DNA from 4 places in the Pseudomonas sp. LBUM1678 genome. Region 3 is predicted to be linked to each of the others. Evidence: predicted binding sites of a transcription regulator. Region 3 holds the regulator's gene; each other region holds the start of a gene.
The links. Region 3 encodes FliA, which starts transcription of late flagellar genes. Its sites were predicted from a motif close to CTAAAGTTTNNNNNNNNNNNGCCGNTAA; they were not measured.
Positions count from the first base shown of each region.

Region 1 (4,750 bases), 1.4 Mb from region 3:
GCTCGTCGGCCTCGTCGCCCTGCTGGTGCTGGGTCCCGAGCGTCTGCCGGGTGCTGCGCGCACCGCCGGCCTGTGGGTCGGTCGTCTGAAGCGCAGCTTCAACGCGATCAAACAGGAAGTTGAACGTGAAATCGGTGCCGACGAGATTCGTCGGCAACTGCACAACGAGCACATCCTGTCACTGGAACAGGAGGCGCGGAAGATCTTCACGCCGACCCAACAGGAGGCCACACCGGTTCAGCCGGTTGAACCGGTGGCGGAGCAGACGATTCATGCTCCCGCCGCCGTGCCTGCACCTGTTGTAGCGGCCACGGAGCCTGCGCCCGTTGCTGCAACGCCACCGGTTGCACCTGCCACGACGCCTGCGGCTGCGCCTGTTGCGCTGGCCCCTCATGACCCAACACTGCCGCCGCGAGCCCCATGAGCGATCTTCCTGAAAACGACCAGCACATGCCGCTGGTTTCGCACCTCACCGAGTTGCGTACCCGCTTGCTGCGTTGCGTAGCGGCGATCTTCATCATCTTCGCCGGGTTGTTCGCCTTCACCCAGCAGATCTACACCTTCGTTTCGACGCCGCTGCGCCAGTACCTGCCAGTGGGCGCGACGATGATTGCTACCGACGTTTCGTCGCCGTTCCTGACGCCGCTGAAGCTGACCATGATGGTCTCGTTGTTCCTGGCGATCCCGGTGATCCTGCATCAGATCTGGGGCTTCATCGCGCCGGGCCTGTACAAGCATGAGAAGCGCGTCGCCGTGCCGTTGCTGGTATCGAGCATCATGCTGTTCTACGCCGGCATGGCGTTCGCCTATTACCTGGTGTTCCCGCTGATCTTCAAATTCTTCGCCGCCGCCACCCCGGCCGGTGTGGAAATGATGACCGACATCAGCAGCTACCTCGACTTCGTCATGACGCTGTTCTTCGCGTTCGGCGTGGCGTTCGAGATCCCGGTGGCCGTGGTGCTGCTGGTGTGGATCGGCGTGGTCGACGTCAAATACCTGAGAAAAATCCGCCCGTACGTGATCATCGGCTGCTTCGTGGTCGGCATGATCCTGACGCCGCCGGACATTTTCTCGCAGACGCTGTTGGCCGTACCGATGTGGTTGCTGTTTGAAATCGGCATCCTGTTCGGCGGACTGATCAGCAAGCGCGGCGAACACCCGGACGACCAGCCAGCTGACGATCACAACGACCAACCGCCAGCGACCCAGCCGTGAACCTGCTGCTCCTCATCGAGGCCGACTTCATTGCGGCCGACCGGGTGATCCTGCGTGATCGCCGGTTGACGCACATGCAGGAAGTTCATCGTTGCGAGGTGGGTGACAGCATGCGCGTCGGGCGTATCGGCGGGCTGATGGGCTCGGCCGAAGTGCTGCGTCTGGACGCCGATGAAGCCGAACTGCGCGTCACCCTCGACCAGCCGCCACCGGCCAAGCTGCCACTGACGCTTGTATTGGCTCTGCCACGGCCGAAAATGCTGCGCAGGGTGTTTCAGACCGTGGCGGCCATGGGTGTGCCACGAATCATTCTGGTGAACAGCTATCGCGTCGAGAAGAGCTTCTGGCAAACCCCGTTTCTGGAACCAGAGGCGATTCGCGAGCAACTGATCCTTGGCCTGGAACAGGCCCGGGACAGCGTACTGCCGGAAATCGTCATCGAGAAACGCTTCAAGCCGTTCGTCGAAGATCGTCTGCCGGCCATTTCCGAAGGCACCCTCGGCCTGGTCGGCCACCCCGGCAACTACCCGCCCTGCCCCCGAGGCCTGAATGAAGCGGTGACCCTGGCCATCGGCCCCGAAGGGGGCTGGATTCCTTACGAAATCGACCTGTTAGCGAAGTCCGGCCTGCAACCGGTACAACTTGGCGAGCGCATCCTGCGCGTCGAAACCGCCGTCACCGCGCTGCTCGCCCGACTTTTCTAAGGTCAATCACGGTCCACTGTGGCGAGGGAGCTTGCTCCCGCTTGGGCGCGCAGCGGCCACTGCTTTTTATCCAGCCAGACCGTATCCATCGGTTTACGACTGCTCCGCAGCCGAGCGGGAGCAAGCTCCCTCGCCACAGGTATTCACACACCTGAACATCGCGTTGCGCCTACAGATTCCCGCCCGCCTGCCGATACAGTTCCCATAAAACCAACTAGTGGTCCGAGGGAGTAGCAGCATGTACCGTTGGCTAGCCGAGAATCTGGGAAATGTAAGCGTCAATCGCAAACTGGGGATCGGCTTCGGTCTGGTGCTGCTTCTAACCTTGCTGATCACCTTTACAGGCTGGACCGGCCTGACAGGCGTGATGAGCCGTGGCGACAAGCTCGGGTTCATCGCCAGCCTCAACGACCTGACCAAAGACCTGCGCCTGGCCCGTCAGGACTACGAAATACGCCGGGGCGAACAAGGCCCGGCCGCGGTCAACGACCTGCTGAGCCAACTCGACGCCGGTCTGCAAACCGCCCGTAAATTGATCGAACAGCCGTCTGACGTGGCGATGATCGACCAGCAACTCGCCGCCGTCAGCCAATACAAACAAGCCTTCATCGCGATGACCCAGGCCGGCGCCAATCGCGAAGACGCCCGCAGCAAACTGGGTGCTACCGCCGACAACGCGGTGGCCCGCGTCGCTGAAGTCGAAAAATCCATGCTGCAAGGCGACAGCGTCGCCGACTTCAACAGTGTGATCGACCTGAGCAAGCTGATTCAGCAGGCACGCTTCCAGGTTCGCGGCTACACCTACAGCGGTAAGTCCGAGGCCGAGCAACCTGCGCTGGACGCCATCGACAACGCACTGAAGAACCTCGAAGGCCTGCCGTCCAAACTGCCGGAGCAGCACATCGCCAACCTGCAACAGGCCACCGATTCGCTCAAAGCCTACCGCGCCGCCGTCAGCCAGTACCGCGATTCGCAGGTTGCCAGCGCCGCCGCCCTCAAGCGCATGGCCGAGCAAGGCCAGATCCTGCTCGACGTCAGCAAAAAACTCACCGTTTCACAAACCATCGTCCGGGACACCGACGCTGCGCACGCCAAGAACCTGCTGCTGATGGCCACTGTTCTGGCCTTGGCGTTTGGCTTGCTGGCGGCATGGGCGATCACTCGCCAGATCGTGATTCCGTTGAACCAGACCCTAAAAGTCGCCGAGCGCGTGGCGGCTGGCGACCTGACGCAAAACCTTGTTTCCGAGCGTCGCGACGAATTGGGCCAGCTCCAGCGCTCCATGCAGAACATGACCGTGGGCCTGCGCGAACTGATCGGCGGCATCAGCGACGGCGTCACGCAAATTGCCAGCGCCGCCGAAGAGTTGTCGGCCGTCACCGAGCAGACCAGCGCCGGGGTCAACAGCCAGAAGATCGAGACCGACCAAGTGGCCACCGCGATGAACGAAATGACCGCCACCGTGCAGGAAGTCGCGCGTAACGCCGAAGAAGCCTCTGAAGCCGCCGTCGCCGCCGATCAACAGGCCCGCGAAGGCGACAAAGTGGTCGGTGAAGCCATCGCCCAGATCGAGCGCCTGGCCCTCGAAGTCGGCAATTCCACCGCAGCCATGGGCGATCTCAAACGCGAGAGCGACAAGATCGGCAGTGTGCTCGACGTGATCAAATCCGTGGCACAGCAAACCAACCTGCTGGCGCTCAACGCTGCGATTGAAGCCGCCCGTGCCGGTGAGGCCGGACGCGGTTTTGCGGTGGTCGCCGACGAAGTCCGCAGCCTGGCCCAGCGCACCCAGAAGTCCACCGAGGAAATCGAAGAGCTGATCGTCGGCCTGCAAACCGGCACCCAGCAAGTGGCAACCATCATGGACAACAGCCGCAGCCTGACCGACAGCAGCGTCGAACTGACCCGCCGCGCCGGCAGCTCGCTGGAAAGCATCACCCGCACCGTGTCGGCGATTCAGTCGATGAACCAGCAGATTGCCGCCGCTGCCGAGCAGCAAACCGCGGTGGCCGAGGAGATCAACCGTAGCGTGCTGAACGTGCGCGACGTGTCTGAGCAGACCTCGGCAGCCAGCGAAGAGACCGCGGCCTCCAGCGTTGAGCTGGCGCGGTTGGGGACGCATCTGCAGATGCTGGTTGGCAGGTTCAAGGTTTGAGGTGATGCGAATGCCTCGGTCCGCTTGGAACCGAGTTGATGCCATCGCCAGCAGGCTGGCTCCCACAGGGTTTGGTGTGAACACCACAAATCCACTGTGGGAGCTAGCCTGCTAGCGATTAGCGGCCCCCAAGGCGCTACTGTTGAGGACCTGACGCAAAAACGCCTGAGCCCGCGGATCCTTCGGCGCATCAAAGAACTCGGACGGCGAGGCATCTCCAGCAATTTGCCGTGATCGAAGAACAGCACTGATCCGCCACTTCCCATGCAAAGCCCATTTCGTGGGTGACGCAGACCATGCGTCATGCCTTCCACGGCCAGGGTTTTCATCACGCCCAGCACTTTTTGATCGTTCCCACGCTCCTGCGCGGGAATGCCTCAATGGACGCTCTGCGTCCGCTCTTGGGACGAGGAGCGTCCCGGGCTGCATTCCCACGCGGAGCGTGGGAATGATCATCAGCACAAAAAAAACCCCGCTTTCGCGGGGTTTTTTGTTATGCCAACTGAGGCTGCGCACTCAGCGGTTTGAGCGGCAGCAACGGCGCATGGGGATCGGCCTTCACCGATTTACGCCATGCCTGCAGCCACTCGGGGTGGCTTTCATTCCAGATCTGCTCATGCAAGCGAGCCAATGCCACCGGGTCGCTCAGCAGTTGCACACGCTCGTTGTTGTTCAG
Region 1 is NZ_CP166775.1:382,154-386,903, reverse strand. Features, by position in the region: gene tatB (Sec-independent protein translocase protein TatB) at 1-424, shown strand, start outside; gene tatC (twin-arginine translocase subunit TatC) at 421-1,215, shown strand; gene ACA070_RS01780 (16S rRNA (uracil(1498)-N(3))-methyltransferase) at 1,212-1,919, shown strand; gene ACA070_RS01775 (methyl-accepting chemotaxis protein) at 2,158-4,074, shown strand; partial or broken gene ACA070_RS01770 (hypothetical protein) at 4,186-4,418, opposite strand; gene mdoH (glucans biosynthesis glucosyltransferase MdoH) at 4,568-4,750, opposite strand, start outside.
Region 1: a site for FliA is predicted at 2,089-2,116, ahead of ACA070_RS01775 (methyl-accepting chemotaxis protein). Genes of this name have one in related genera too.

Region 2 (4,750 bases), 3.3 Mb from region 3:
GGGCTTTGCCGGCAGTGGCAAGGCGGCAATGCCAGAAAAGCGGCAACCGATGTCCGCCGCCTGCCGCTTTTCTGCCGCTTTCCCCCCTCTCACGAACACCTTCTTTCACTGTAGGAGCGAGCCCTGTGGCGAGGGGATTTATCCCCGTTGGGCTGCGAAGCGGCCCCTGGCATTTCAAAGTTAAACCGCGTTTACGACTGCTTCGCAGCCGAACGGGGATAAATCCCCTCGCCACAGGGCTCGCTCCTACAGGGTCTAGTGGTGTTTTCAAAAATAACGGCAGGCAAAAAAACGGGAGCCCCTGAGGACTCCCGTTTTTGTGATGCTGCCAACGAATCACTTCGCCTGGTAAATGATCCCCGGGCTGCACTGGACCATCTGGTAATGATCCGGCAAACCGTTCAGCGCTTCGGAGGCGCCGAGGAACAGATAACCGCCCGGCTTGAGCGTGCTGTGAATACGCAACAGGATGTCTTTCTTCACCTCGGCGGAGAAGTAGATCAACACGTTGCGGCAGAACACGATGTCGAACTTGCCCAGGGCCGCATAGCTGTCCAGCAGGTTGAACGAGCGAAACTCCACGCGGCTCTTGATCGGCGCCTTGATGGCCCAGCGTCCCGGCCCTTTGGGGTCGAAGTAACGCTGAAGGCGCTCGGGCGACAGACCACGGCCGATGGCCAGGCTGTCGTACTCGCCGGTCTTGCAGTTGGTCAGCATGGTGCCGGACAGGTCGGTGGCCACAATCTGCACCCCCATCTTCAGCTGGCCCATGTTGACGCGCTCGAACTCATCGATGGACATCGACAGCGAATACGGTTCCTGACCCGACGAGCACGCCGCCGACCAGATCCGCAAACGCTGGCCGGGGGCCGCCTTGATTGCTTCAGGCAGCACCTTGTTCTTCAAGACTTCAAACGGATAGGTATCACGAAACCACAAGGTTTCGTTGGTGGTCATGGCATCCACCACCATCTCGCGCAAACCGCTGCGCGGCTGGGTCTGGATGCGCTGAACCAGCTCCCCCAGGGACTTGATGCCTTGCTGCTCCATCAGTTTGTTGAGACGGCTCGAGACCAGGTATTGCTTGTTTTCACCGAGCAAAATGCCACAGGCTTTTTCCAGGAATACCCGGAACTGTTCGAAATCCAAATTACCCGTAGACAAAGATGCCGCCTCTTAAATCGTGTTAACCACCAGGGGCAGAAGGCCCCTAGCTGATATCTGCTGCTTTGATCCGGTCGACTACCCGGGATGCCAGGTCATCAGGACGGAATTTGGCAAGGAAGTCATCCGCACCGACCTTCTTGACCATTGCCTGATTGAATACACCCGACAACGAAGTATGCAGGATGATATGAAGCTTTTGCATGCGCGGGTCGTTGCGGATCTCGGCCGTCAGCGTGTACCCGTCCATTTCCGGCATCTCGATGTCGGAAATCATCATCAGGAACTCTTCTTCCGGCTTCTTGCCCTCATCGACCAGTTTGCGCAAGTAATCCAGCGCTTGCTTGCCGTCGTTCAACGCCACCACTTCGACGCCGACCGTCTGCAGGCAACGGGTCACCTGCTTGCGCGCCACCGACGAGTCATCGACCGTCAATACGCGCAGGGACAGCGCCTTGTGCTGGGTTTCGACATCCACCACGCCGACCGAAATCGCTTCCGGTGTCGGCGCCACTTCCGCCAGCACTTTCTCGACGTCGATGATTTCGACTAACTGATTGTCGACCCGAGTCACAGCTGTCAGGTAATGATCGCGTCCCGTGCCCTTGGGTGGCGGATGAATCTCCTCCCAGTTCATGTTGACGATGCGCTCCACCGAGCGCACCAGGAAACCCTGGGTCTTGGTGTTGTACTCCGTGATGATTACGAAGGGATTGCTCTGATCTTTAAGTGCGCCGGAGCCGGTCGCCATTGCCAGATCAAGAATTGGAATGGTCGCCCCCCGGATACTTGCCACACCGCACACGACAGGACTGGACTTGGGCATCACGGTCAGTTTGGGGCATTGCAGCACTTCCCGAACCTTGAACACGTTGATCCCATACAGCTGCTGGCCGTCGAGACGGAACAACAACAGCTCAAGGCGATTCTGCCCAACCAGTTGCGTGCGCTGGTTTACCGCATCCATTACACCAGCCATGCACAGACTCCTACACCAACGCTTAAGTGTGTTGCGACGCACATTTATTGCTAAACGGCACGGCGCTTGCTTTTTAACTCTTATGAACACAGAACCGACATTTTTCCGACGCCTGACATCAACTTCCCGCAAATTGCTTTGCGCGATGTCGGCCGTTTGCCTGTTCAACGCTGGCAGCCCTGCCCTTGCTGACGCGGTTACCTTGCCTGACATGCTTATCGGCGTCACTCAGGGCTTTCTTGAATTCACCGTAGAAGACTATTTGGCCACCAGTCAAACGGAAGGCCGCTACGAAATCGAGGTCAACCAGCTCGATCCACGACTGCGCATGCCCATGTGCGACAAGGAATTGACAGCCACCCTGGAGAGCCCGGCGACCCCGATCGGGCGGGTGACGGTCAAGGTCCGTTGCGACAGCACATCCCCCTGGACAGTCTTCGTGCCCGCTCAAGTCCGCCTGTTTCGAGACGTTGTCACGACCACGCGCCCACTTAAACGCGCCGGGGTCATCGAGCCCGGCGACGTCATGTTGCGCGAGCGGGATATCAGCCTGATCAACCAGGGTTATTTCACCTCCATGGATCAGGCTGTCGGGCAGAAACTTACCCGACCAACGGTCGCCAATCAGGTGCTGACGCTGGTTCATCTCGAACAGGCCGAAGTCATCAGCAAGGGCGATCAGGTGGTGATTACCGCCCGCAGTGGTACGCTCAGTGTGCGTATGCCGGGCGAAGCCCTGTCCAACGGCGGCCTGCGTGAACAGATTCGTGTGAAAAACCTCAACTCCCAGCGGGTCATCAAGGCGCAAGTCACTGCGCCCGGCCAGGTGGAAGTGGCCATGTAGAACGATCTGTGGGTGAAAGATGGCGCGCCGCCCGGCTGTTCCCTAAACTGTGCCGCAGGCAGGACTAGCGCTGGCGCATGCAAGCTCATTGATAAATGGGCCTAAAGTTTTCGCAGGGAGAGCCGAAAACATGGCAAGCGTCCAAATACCCAGAGGTTTTTTATCATGGTCATCGATTTCAGCCGTTTGAACAGCTCCTCGTCACTTACCGGTAGTACGCGTACCAGCACCGCGAAGGAAACTGCCGAAACCGGCAAATCCGCGCCGCTGAATACCCCGGCCGAACAGGCCAGTACCGCCAAAAGCGGGGAATCGGTACACCTCAGCAATGAGGCTCAACAGTTGCAGAAGGTCACTGACAAGCTGCGCGATCAGCCTGCCGTCGACAACGCCCGCGTGGCCGAGTTGAAAGCAGCGATTGCCGATGGCAGCTATAAAGTCGACAGCAACCGTGTAGCCAGCAAACTGCTCAACTTCGAAGCCCAGCGCTAGGCCACGGCCTGCGCCAGGCTTTTGGACGCTTAAACCCCAAGGCCAGCCATGCACGACACTAATTTACTGCAACTGATCACCGACGACTTTGCTCCAGCACAATACTTGCTGGAGTTACTGCAAACCGAATCCATCGCGTTGCACGGTCGCGACATGCCGCTGCTCGAAGATATTCTGGCGCAGAAACAGGCAATGATCATTCTGCTGGAACAGCATGGCCGCAAGCGCAGTGAAATCCTCGCCAGCCTGAATCTGCCGACCAATCGCAACGGCCTGGAGCAACTTGCCAGCCAGTCGAGCATCGGCGATCAATTGCTGGAACAGAGCGACAAACTGACCGATCTCCTGGCTCAATGCCAGGCGGCCAACGTCAATAATGGCCAGTCGATCCTGGTCCAGCAGGCCGCCACGGCCAATCAGCTGAAAATCCTCACCGGCGGCGAACCGCCAGCGCTTTACGATGCCCGCGGATCAACCTCCATGCTAGCGAAGCCGCGCCCGCTTAGTCAGGCTTGAGCCTGTTAATGAGCACGCTCTATCAAGACGCGCCACATGCTGGCAGTATGCTAGCAAGTCGCAGTCAAATTTTGTCTGGAGAATGATGAACCGTGTTCAATGCCTTAAACGCGGAAGATGCTCCGCAGCCACCCAAGGTGCTATCCACGCCGATGGAGATCGCCGGTAGTCTGCGGCAGCTGCAAGAGAGCCATGACCCGCTGATCATCACGTTCCACGAACGCAGCCAGCGCTTCCAGAGCTATCTGGTGGACGTCGACCGTGACGGCAACAGCATTGCCCTGGACGAAATGGTGCCTCGCGACGGCGAACGTTATCTGCTGGCCGGCGAGTCGTTTCGGGTTGAAGGTTTCCACGACGGCGTGCGCATTGCCTGGGAAAGCAATGGCCTGCTGACCATCGATGAATCCGGTGATCGCTGCTACCGTGGCACCCTCCCCGATGAAGTGGTCTACCACCAGCGCCGCAATGCCTTCCGGGCTGCGTTGAAGCTGGCGCAACTGGTCGATGTCGAACTGGGCGGTGAAAAGCTCAAGTTCCCGATCAGAGGCAAGCTGCTGGACATCTCGGCCACTGGCTGCAAGCTGCGCTTTGAAGGTGACATCACCGCCAGGCTGCAATTGGGTCAGGTCTACGACCGCTTTATCGCCGATCTGCCGTTCGGCAGCATGACTGCGCCGGTGGAACTGCGTTACCTGCACTTCGAAGAAAGAATCTCCACCACCTTCGCCGGCATCCGCTTCCACAACATGAGC
Region 2 is NZ_CP166775.1:5,061,534-5,066,283, forward strand. Features, by position in the region: gene cheR (protein-glutamate O-methyltransferase CheR) at 337-1,164, opposite strand; gene ACA070_RS22990 (chemotaxis protein CheV) at 1,211-2,143, opposite strand; gene flgA (flagellar basal body P-ring formation chaperone FlgA) at 2,226-2,987, shown strand; gene flgM (flagellar biosynthesis anti-sigma factor FlgM) at 3,153-3,479, shown strand; gene ACA070_RS23005 (flagella synthesis protein FlgN) at 3,528-3,995, shown strand; gene ACA070_RS23010 (flagellar brake protein) at 4,088-4,750, shown strand, end outside.
Region 2: a site for FliA is predicted at 3,089-3,116, ahead of flgM (flagellar biosynthesis anti-sigma factor FlgM). Genes of this name have one in related genera too.

Region 3 (4,750 bases):
AGCAACTCAAGACCCTGGGCCGGATCCTCAACGTGTCGGTAACGCACGTCGATCCGGGGCAATCGCTGGTGCAGGCGCTGGATCCCTTGCTGCGCAAACGCGTGGTGCTGATTGATACCGCGGGTCTTCAGGCCAGCGATCCGGCACTGCGCATGCAGCTCGAAAGCCTGGCCGGACGTGGCATCAAGTCAAAAAATTATCTGGTCTTGGCAACCACCAGCCAGAAACAGGTTCTAACAGCCGCTTATCACAGTTACAAGCGCTGCGGGCTCGCTGGCTGCATCCTGACTAAACTGGATGAAACGGCAAGCCTGGGTGAGGTATTAAGCCTGGCGATCAGTCATGAATTGCCGGTGGCCTACCTGACCGATGGCCCGCGGATTCCGGATGATTTGCATCTGCCGCGTCGTCATCAGTTGGTCAGTCGTGCCGTAAGCGTGCAAATGCAAGAAGAACCCAGCGAAGAAGCCATGGCTGACATGTTCGCTGATATTTACCACAGCCCGACCAAGCAGGTTGGCTGAGGTACTAATGAACAGTTTTTGTACCTACATCGATGGTCTGCCATGCATTGTTCAGTTTATGAACGCGCAGCCAGTAATGTGGCCTCCGTCTATGCAAGACAAGGTAAAGAAATAACATGGGCAGCATGCATCCCGTACAGGTGATCGCGGTGACCGGCGGCAAAGGTGGCGTCGGGAAGACTAACGTGTCAGTGAACTTGTCCCTGGCTCTAGCTGAACTCGGCCGGCGCGTCATGCTGCTGGACGCCGATCTGGGGCTGGCGAACGTCGACGTCCTGTTGGGGCTGACACCCAAACGTACCCTGGCCGACGTGATCGAAGGCCGCTGTGAGCTGCGCGACGTTCTGTTGCAGGGCCCCGGCGGTATTCGCATCGTCCCGGCCGCGTCCGGCACGCAGAGCATGGTTCATCTGAGCCCGGCTCAACACGCCGGCCTGATCCAGGCTTTCAGCGATATCGGCGACAACCTTGACGTATTGGTGATCGACACCGCTGCGGGTATTGGTGACTCGGTAGTCAGTTTCGTTCGCGCAGCGCAAGAAGTCTTGCTGGTGGTGTGCGACGAACCGACCTCGATCACGGATGCCTACGCGCTGATCAAACTGCTGAACCGCGATTACGGCATGAACCGCTTCCGCGTCCTGGCCAACATGGCCCAGAGCCCGCAGGAAGGTCGCAACCTTTTCGCCAAGTTGACCAAGGTCACGGACCGCTTCCTCGACGTCGCCTTACAATACGTCGGCGCGGTGCCATACGACGAAAGCGTGCGCAAGGCCGTGCAGAAGCAGCGTGCAGTCTACGAAGCGTTCCCGCGTTCCAAGTGCGCCCTGGCGTTCAAGGCGATCGCGCAGAAGGTCGACACCTGGCCATTGCCTGCCAACCCGCGTGGGCACCTGGAGTTTTTCGTCGAGCGCCTCGTGCAACAGACCGCAGGACCCGTCCTATGACAGCCAGTGGCTACAACCTCTACAAGAAGTCGGCACGTGACGCGCAGTACGAGCTGATCGAGCGTTACGCGCCACTGGTCAAACGCATTGCTTACCACTTGCTGGCCCGTCTGCCGGCCAGTGTTCAGGTTGAAGACCTGATCCAGGCCGGGATGATCGGCCTGCTTGAAGTATCGACCAAATATGACGCCAGCAAAGGCGCGAGTTTCGAGACGTACGCGGGCATTCGAATCCGCGGCGCGATGCTCGATGAAGTACGCAAGGGGGACTGGGCGCCACGTTCGGTTCACCGCAATACCCGTATGGTCAGCGACGCAATTCGCTCGATTGAAGCTAAAACCGGTCGTGACGCTAAAGATCATGAGGTTGCGGCCGAACTCCAATTGAGTCTCGACGATTATTACGGGATTTTGAACGACACCCTGGGCAGCCGGTTATTCAGTTTCGACGATCTGTTGCAGGACGGCGAACACGAAGGGCTGCACGAGGATGGCGCGAGTGCTCATCTCGAGCCGTCACGCGATCTGGAAGATGAACGCTTCCAGGCAGCGCTGGCGGACGCGATTGCCAATTTGCCGGAGCGTGAGCGACTGGTGTTGGCGCTGTACTACGACGAAGAGCTGAACCTCAAGGAAATCGGTGAGGTCCTGGGTGTCAGCGAATCGCGGGTCAGCCAGTTACACAGCCAGTGCGCGGCCCGTTTGCGGGGGCGTTTGGGGGAGTGGCGAGCGCGCTGAAGGCAGTGTGGGGACACTGCGAACGAGGCCGGTGTGGTGTTGAACTGCACCGGTCGCGATCTGTTGTGCTCCAGACAGTCATCGAATGCATTGCCGGATTGATTGAAATGGCGCGTCCAGGTGCTGGGCGCGTTTAAGACTGCTTGGAGGTCGAATTGGACAAGAACATGAAAATCCTCATCGTTGATGACTTCTCAACGATGCGGCGGATCATAAAAAACCTGTTGCGTGACCTTGGGTTCACCAACACGGTCGAGGCCGACGATGGCACTACCGCCATTCCGGTTCTCAACAGCGGGAGCATCGACTTTCTGGTAACGGACTGGAACATGCCTGGCATGACCGGTATCGATCTGCTGCGCCATGTGCGCGCCGATGAAAAACTCAAGCATCTGCCGGTGTTGATGGTGACTGCCGAAGCCAAGCGCGAGCAGATCATAGAAGCGGCCCAGGCCGGTGTTAACGGCTATGTGGTCAAACCCTTCACGGCCCAGGCGTTGAAAGAAAAAATCGAGAAGATTTTCGAACGCATCGGTTGATCCACTGCGCCACGGGGGAGCTATGGAGCATAAAGAATCTTCACTGGGCGATTTTGAATCGACCCTGAAAAAACACGCGGTCGAACTGGTCGAAAGCCTTGAAAAAGGCAGGTTCGGCGACGCTGTGCAACTTATCCATGAGCTCAATCAGACCCGTGACCGCGGCCTGTATCAGGAAGTGGGCAAGCTCACTCGTGAGCTGCATAGCGCGATCGTCAATTTCCAGATTGACCCGAACATGCCGCAAGCCGAGGAAGTGTCCCAGATCACGGACGCCACCGAGCGTCTGGGGTATGTGGTCAAGCTGACCGAGGCCGCCGCCAACCGCACCATGGACCTGGTGGAGAACGCCACGCCGCTGGTCAACAGCCTGAGCGAAGAAGCCCAGGCGTTGAGCACGGATTGGGGTCGGTTCATGCGCCGCGAAGTCGGGGCTGAAGAGTTCCGTGAACTGGCCCGGCGCGTCGACGGTTTCCTGACGCGCAGCAGCGAAGACAATCGCACGGTGTCGAGCAACCTCAATGACATTCTGCTGGCCCAGGATTACCAGGACCTCACCGGTCAGGTGATCAAGCGCGTGACCCAACTGGTCACCGAAGTTGAAAGCAACTTGCTCAAACTTGTACTCATGGCCAGTCAGGTAGACCGCTTTGCGGGTATCGAACATGACCGTGATGCGATGCTCGCTGAAAAAGATCCGCAAAAACATCTCTCTCAGGGTGAAGGTCCGCAGATTCATGCCGATAAAAGAGAAGACGTTGTGTCCGGTCAGGACGATGTGGACGATTTGTTATCCAGCCTAGGATTTTAGAGTTTTAGCATTTTAGGTTTTTTAGGTTTTTAGACCTCAGGAGCACCCCCTTAATGAGCTTCGGCGCCGATGAAGAGATCCTTCAGGATTTCCTGGTTGAGGCCGGCGAGATTCTAGAGCAACTGTCCGAACAGCTGGTCGAGCTTGAAAGCCGACCGGATGATGCGGATTTGCTCAATGCAATTTTTCGCGGTTTTCACACTGTAAAAGGGGGCGCCGGCTTCCTCCAGCTCAACGAGTTGGTGGAGTGCTGTCACATCGCCGAGAACGTCTTCGACATCCTGCGCAAGGGTGAACGTCGCGTCGACTCGGAACTGATGGACGTGGTTCTCGAAGCGCTGGACGCGGTGAACGGCATGTTCACCGAAGTGCGCGAACGCAGCCCGATCACGGCTGCCACGCCTGAATTGCTCGCGGCACTGGCCCGTCTGGCCGAGCCGCAAACGGCTGATGAAGCCGCACCGGTTGCTGAAGTGGTCGAAGCACCTGCCGCTGAAGAGTCGGGCGACATTACCGATAACGAATTCGAACAATTGCTGGACTCGCTGAACGCCGTCAAGGCTCAAGCCGAAGCACCGGCCGTTGCTCCAGTGGCTGGCGCTGATTCGGCGGCCAGCGACGAAATCACCGATGCCGAGTTCGAGTCGTTGCTCGATCAACTGCACGGTAAAGGCCAGTTCGCCGTCGACGCTGTGGCAGCGCCCGCTCCACCGGCTGCCCCGAAAGCGGCAGGCGACAGCTCCGACATCACCGACGACGAATTCGAAGCACTGCTCGATCAGCTGCACGGCAAGGGCAACTTTGCGGTGGATGCGCTGGAGTCGGCCATTGCCGCCGTCCCGGCCCCGGCTACGCCAACCGCTAAAGCGGCCGGCGGTGATCTGATCTCCGATCACGAGTTCGAATCGCTGCTCGACGAATTGCATGGCAAAGGCAAGTTCACCGAAGTCGGCACAGGCACTGCGGTGGCTGCTCCAGCCGCCAAGGCGGCTGCGCCGAAACCGGTTGCCAAAGCACCCGAGCCTAAAGCCGAAGCGCCGAAACCAGCTGCCGCTGCAGCGCCGGCTCCGGCCCGCGCACCGTCTGCTCCGCCACCGGAAAAACCGGCCAGTGAAGCCGAGACCACCGTGCGGGTTGATACCGCGCGTCTCGACGAAATCATGAACATGGTCGGCGAACTGGTACTGGTGCG
Region 3 is NZ_CP166775.1:1,774,336-1,779,085, forward strand. Features, by position in the region: gene flhF (flagellar biosynthesis GTPase FlhF) at 1-524, shown strand, start outside; gene fleN (flagellar synthesis regulator FleN) at 641-1,471, shown strand; gene fliA (RNA polymerase sigma factor FliA) at 1,468-2,208, shown strand; gene ACA070_RS07995 (chemotaxis response regulator CheY) at 2,376-2,747, shown strand; gene ACA070_RS08000 (protein phosphatase CheZ) at 2,770-3,558, shown strand; gene ACA070_RS08005 (chemotaxis protein CheA) at 3,612-4,750, shown strand, end outside.

Region 4 (4,750 bases), 1.2 Mb from region 3:
GTGAAGCGACCATCAGTGATCGACGGATCTGCTCCTACAAGATCGGGGCCAGCGCGCTGCCGCTGTACCTCGATAAATGGCCGAAACTGAGCAACGATGTCGACCTCAGCTTTTTCATCGATGCCTACCGCAAAGAGTCCATGTCCAAACGCTCAATAGGAATGGAGTCCTTCAGCGAATCCGTTGGCGGCACCTACAAGAGCGACGCCGACCTATTTCACGACCAGCTCAAAAACCGCATCCGTCGCGGCTTCTGACAGGCACAAAAAAGCCGCGATCATCTCGCGGCTTTTTTGTGGGTCACTGCTTCGGCGGTTCCGCCGGTTTCGGTGCCGGGTCTTCGAAGATATTCAGTCGCTCGCGTAGCTCATGGGCTGGCAGCGGTTGTTTATCCGCCGGCAATGCGTTCGGATCGACTGGCGTGGCCGGCACTTCGCCCGGGCCACCCTGCCCTTGCGTTGGCGCAGGTGCAGGAGCCGGTTCAGCACCTTGCGAACCTTCGATGGCGCGCTGGGCTTTCTTGGTCAGCACCACGATGTCGATCCGGCGGTTGACCGGGTTGAACGGGTTATCGCGATCGAACAGCGCCGACGAGGCATAACCGACCACCCGCGCCACTTGCTGATCCGGATAGCTGCCGGCGACCAGCGCACGGCGAGCGGCGTTGGCACGGTTGGCCGAGAGTTCCCAGTTGCCGAAATCACCGGTGCCCGAGTACGGCTTGGCATCGGTGTGGCCGCTGATGCTGATCTTGTTCGGCACCGCTTTGATGGTGTCGGCCATGGCCAGCAGGATGTCTTCGAAATACGGTTTCAGACGCGCTGAGCCTGAGTCGAACATCGGCCGGTTTTCCGCGTCCATGATCTGGATACGCAAGCCGTCCTGAGTGATCTCGAACAGGATCTGGTCCTTGAATTTTTGCAGCTGCGGATTTTCATCGACCTTGTTCTGCAACTCTTGCAGCAACAGTTCCAGGCGTTCTTTCTCGACCTGCTCGGCCATGCCTTCGACCTGGTCGGTGTCGACGGTGACTCGGTCGGGTTGCGGCTGAGACTTCACCTCGGGGTTGAGGGTGTTCTCCGGCGCCAGGGTCGGCGAACCGCCCAAATCGATGATGTACGGCGTGCCGCTTTCGGAAAAACCGACCGGGTCCTTGAAGTAACCGGCGATGGCAATCTTCTGTTCCGGCGTTGCCGTGGACAGCAGCCACAGCACCAGGAAGAACGCCATCATCGCCGTCGCGAAGTCAGCGAAGGCGATTTTCCAGGAGCCCCCGTGATGCCCGCCCGCGTATTTTTTTACGCGTTTGATGATTATCGGCTGGTTATTTTCCATGACTTAGCGACCGCGAACCGCTTGTTCCAGCTCAGCGAAGCTAGGACGGTGCGCCGGGTACAGAACCTTGCGGCCGAATTCCACCGCCAGCGATGGCGGCATACCGGAAGCCGAAGCAACCAGCGAGGCCTTGATGGCTTCGTAGACGTTCAGTTCTTCCTTGGCTTCGTGGGCCAGGGCATGGGCCAGCGGGCCAAAGAAACCGTAGGCGGCGAGAATACCGAAGAAGGTACCCACGAGTGCCGCACCGACGTGTACGCCGATCATTTTCTGATCGCTTTCACCCAAAGAAGCCATGGTCACCACGATACCCAACACGGCCGCGACGATACCGAAGCCGGGCATGGCGTCGGCGATGCCGTTCACGGCGTGGGACGGATGATCCAGGTCTTCCTTGAGGCTGGTCAGCTCCATGTCGAACAGGCCTTCAAGCTCATGGGGAGCCATGTTGCCGGAGGACATGATGCGCAGGTAATCGCAGATGTACGCCGTCATGCGGTCATCTTTCAGAACGGCCGGGTACTTGGCGAAAATCGGGCTGGCGGCAGCATCTTCGATGTCGCCTTCGATCGCCATCATGCCTTCGCGGCGGCTCTTGTTGAGGATCTCGTAAATCAGCCCCAGCACTTCCAGATAGAACGTGTGGTTGAAACGCGAGCTGAACATTCCCAAGGATTTCTTGAGAACGTGTTTGAACATATGACCAGGGTTGGCCTGCAGGAATGCACCGAGGGCCGCACCCCCGATAATCATCACCTCGAAAGGCTGGATCAGGGCGGCAATCTTGCCGTGGGAGAGCACGTATCCGCCGAGCACGCTCGCGAATACGACGATGATGCCGATTAATTTAGCCATAGGTAGGAGAGCACTTACTGAGTCGGGTTCAAGGTCATATTCGGAAGTTAAAAAATCTCTTCTTCTACTTATCGGCAAAACTGCGCCAGACTATAGCCAGTTCAAACGAAAAGCTAATTTAGCCCTCTGTGGGCATAGGTAATGCAGACGATGATCACGTCCAACCATGGCTAACGAAACGAACCTCCCAACCCCAAAACCGAACACCCTTGAAGGCTGGGTCAAGCTTCTCGATGGTGTGCGCCTGCCGGTCCCGCAAGACAGTCACGACCGTGTCTGCAAGGCCCTCGCCGATAACCGCAGTTCATTGCGCGACATCGCCGAACTGTTGCAAGACAGCCCGGCCCTGGCCTTGAGCGTGATTCGCGAAGCCAATCGCCACACCCACGGCAGCATGACCGAGCCTGCTGAAAACCTTGAGGTGGCGATCAATCGCCTCGGCTTGAAACGCACTGAAGAATTGCTCGCCCGGTTGCCAGCCGAACCCCAATCACAGATACCCGTGGCGTTGCGTCAGCTGCAATTGATCAGCCAGCATGCGACCCAACAGGCCAACGGCTTTTTCGCCGGACGCCTGGCGCGGCTCTGGCAGGACATCCACTGGGGCAGCCTGCTGTTTCTCTCGCCGCTGTGGCCGATGGCGTTGACTCATCCGCAGTTGCTCGAAGAGTGGGAACTGCGGGTGATTCATAAAGGCGAGTCAGCACGCAACGTCGAAAAGCAATTGTTCGGCGTTCGCTTGCTGGACATCTGTCAGGCCCTGGTGGATATCTGGCGTCTGCCGATCTGGGTGCAGCAAGGTTATCGGCTGCTGCTCAACGAGCAGCGAGAACTGGTCAAAGTCCTGCGCATTGCCCGCGACAGCGAGCACCCTTTGCGCCAGCAAAACCGTCTCGATGACGATCCAACACTGCGTCGCTGGCTCAATCAGCCGGCCAATACCGTGCTGTTGGCCAATGGCCTGGCACTGTCGGCGCAACAGGCCTGGGACAGTCCGCACAGCGAACGCTGGCAATACCTGACCAGCCTTTACCTGCAAATGCCGATGAGCGAAGTGCAGCAGCAATTGCATCAACAGGCCGTCAACAGCGCGCACCAGCACGCCATGCCGGACATCTGGCACCCCGCCGTTGCGCTGATCTGGCCATCGGGCATTAACCGTATTCACGCCGGTTTGCTACCGGCACCGGCGCCGACCACCGAAGACCTGACGGCGTGGCGCAAGCAATGCGCCGAACTGCTGGTCGAACCGAGCCGCTTCACCAATGCAATGCACTTGACCACGTCTGCACGGGACGCGCTGGTCGCGTGCGGCATGCGTCGGGTGATGATTTTGATGGCCGACCGCACCCACGCCAATTTGCGTGCGCATCAAACCGCCGGGCTGTCGAAGGACGCGACGGGGCTGAACCTGGCCGTCAGTCAGAGCACCGTGCTGCAACGCCTGCTCTCGCAACAGGCCCAGGTGCGATTGACCCCGGCCAACAACGCCCAGTTCTCGGCCCTGCTGCCGGCCAGTCTGCGCGCGCAGTTTCGCGGCGAACACTTGCTGCTGCGTTCACTGGTCAATAATGGTCGGGTGATCATGGTCGTTGTTGCGGATCAGGGCGGCGGGCCGTTTTCGGAAATCACCGTGCAAGCTTTCGGCAAAACCGCGCAGTGCATTGAAAAGGCACTCCATAGCTTTAGCCAGCGCAGCCAATGACGCTGCGCTACAATCCTCCCCTTTGTGCTCTGGAGACCTCACATGTCTGACTTCTCTGGCTTGGCGCTGGTCATCGAGCCGAGCGACTTGCTCCCTCGCCTCGAGTCCCGCGAACTGATTCTGGTGGACCTGACCAGCAGCGCCCGCTATGCCGAAGGGCATATTCCCGGTGCGCGCTTTGTCGACCCCAAACGTACGCAACTCGGTCAGTCGCCAGCGCCGGGGCTGATGCCGCCGCAAGCGGCACTCGAAGCGTTGTTCGGTGAGCTTGGACATAACCCCGATGCGGTCTACGTGGTGTATGACGACGAAGGCGGCGGGTGGGCCGGGCGCTTTATCTGGCTGCTCGATGTCATCGGCCACCGCAATTACCACTATATAGACGGTGGCCTGACGGCGTGGCTGGCAGAAGGCATGCCCATGTCGATCCAGATCCCGGCCCACGTTGGCCGCCCGGTTGCGTTGACCCTGCACGACGAACCGACCGCCACCCGCGAATACCTGCAAAGCCGTCTCGGCGCCGCCGACCTGGCGGTCTGGGATGCGCGCGGCCCGCTGGAGTACTCCGGCGAGAAAGTCCTGGCAGCCAAGGCCGGGCACATTCCCGGCGCGGTGAATTTCGAATGGACGGCCGGCATGGATCAGGCCCGCAACCTGCGCATCCGCACGGACATGCCGCAGATCCTGGAACAACTCGGCATCACCAAAGACAAAGAAATCATCACTCACTGCCAGACTCACCATCGCTCTGGCTTCACTTATCTGGTGGCCAAATCCCTCGGTTATCCGCGGGTCAAAGGCTACGCCGGCTCCTGGGGCGAATGGGGCAACCATCCCGATACGCCCGTAGAGATT
Region 4 is NZ_CP166775.1:552,834-557,583, reverse strand. Features, by position in the region: gene ACA070_RS02510 (toll/interleukin-1 receptor domain-containing protein) at 1-257, shown strand, start outside; gene motB (flagellar motor protein MotB) at 301-1,335, opposite strand; gene motA (flagellar motor stator protein MotA) at 1,339-2,190, opposite strand; gene ACA070_RS02495 (HDOD domain-containing protein) at 2,357-3,895, shown strand; gene ACA070_RS02490 (rhodanese-like domain-containing protein) at 3,938-4,750, shown strand, end outside.
Region 4: a site for FliA is predicted at 2,259-2,286, ahead of motA (flagellar motor stator protein MotA). Genes of this name have one in related genera too.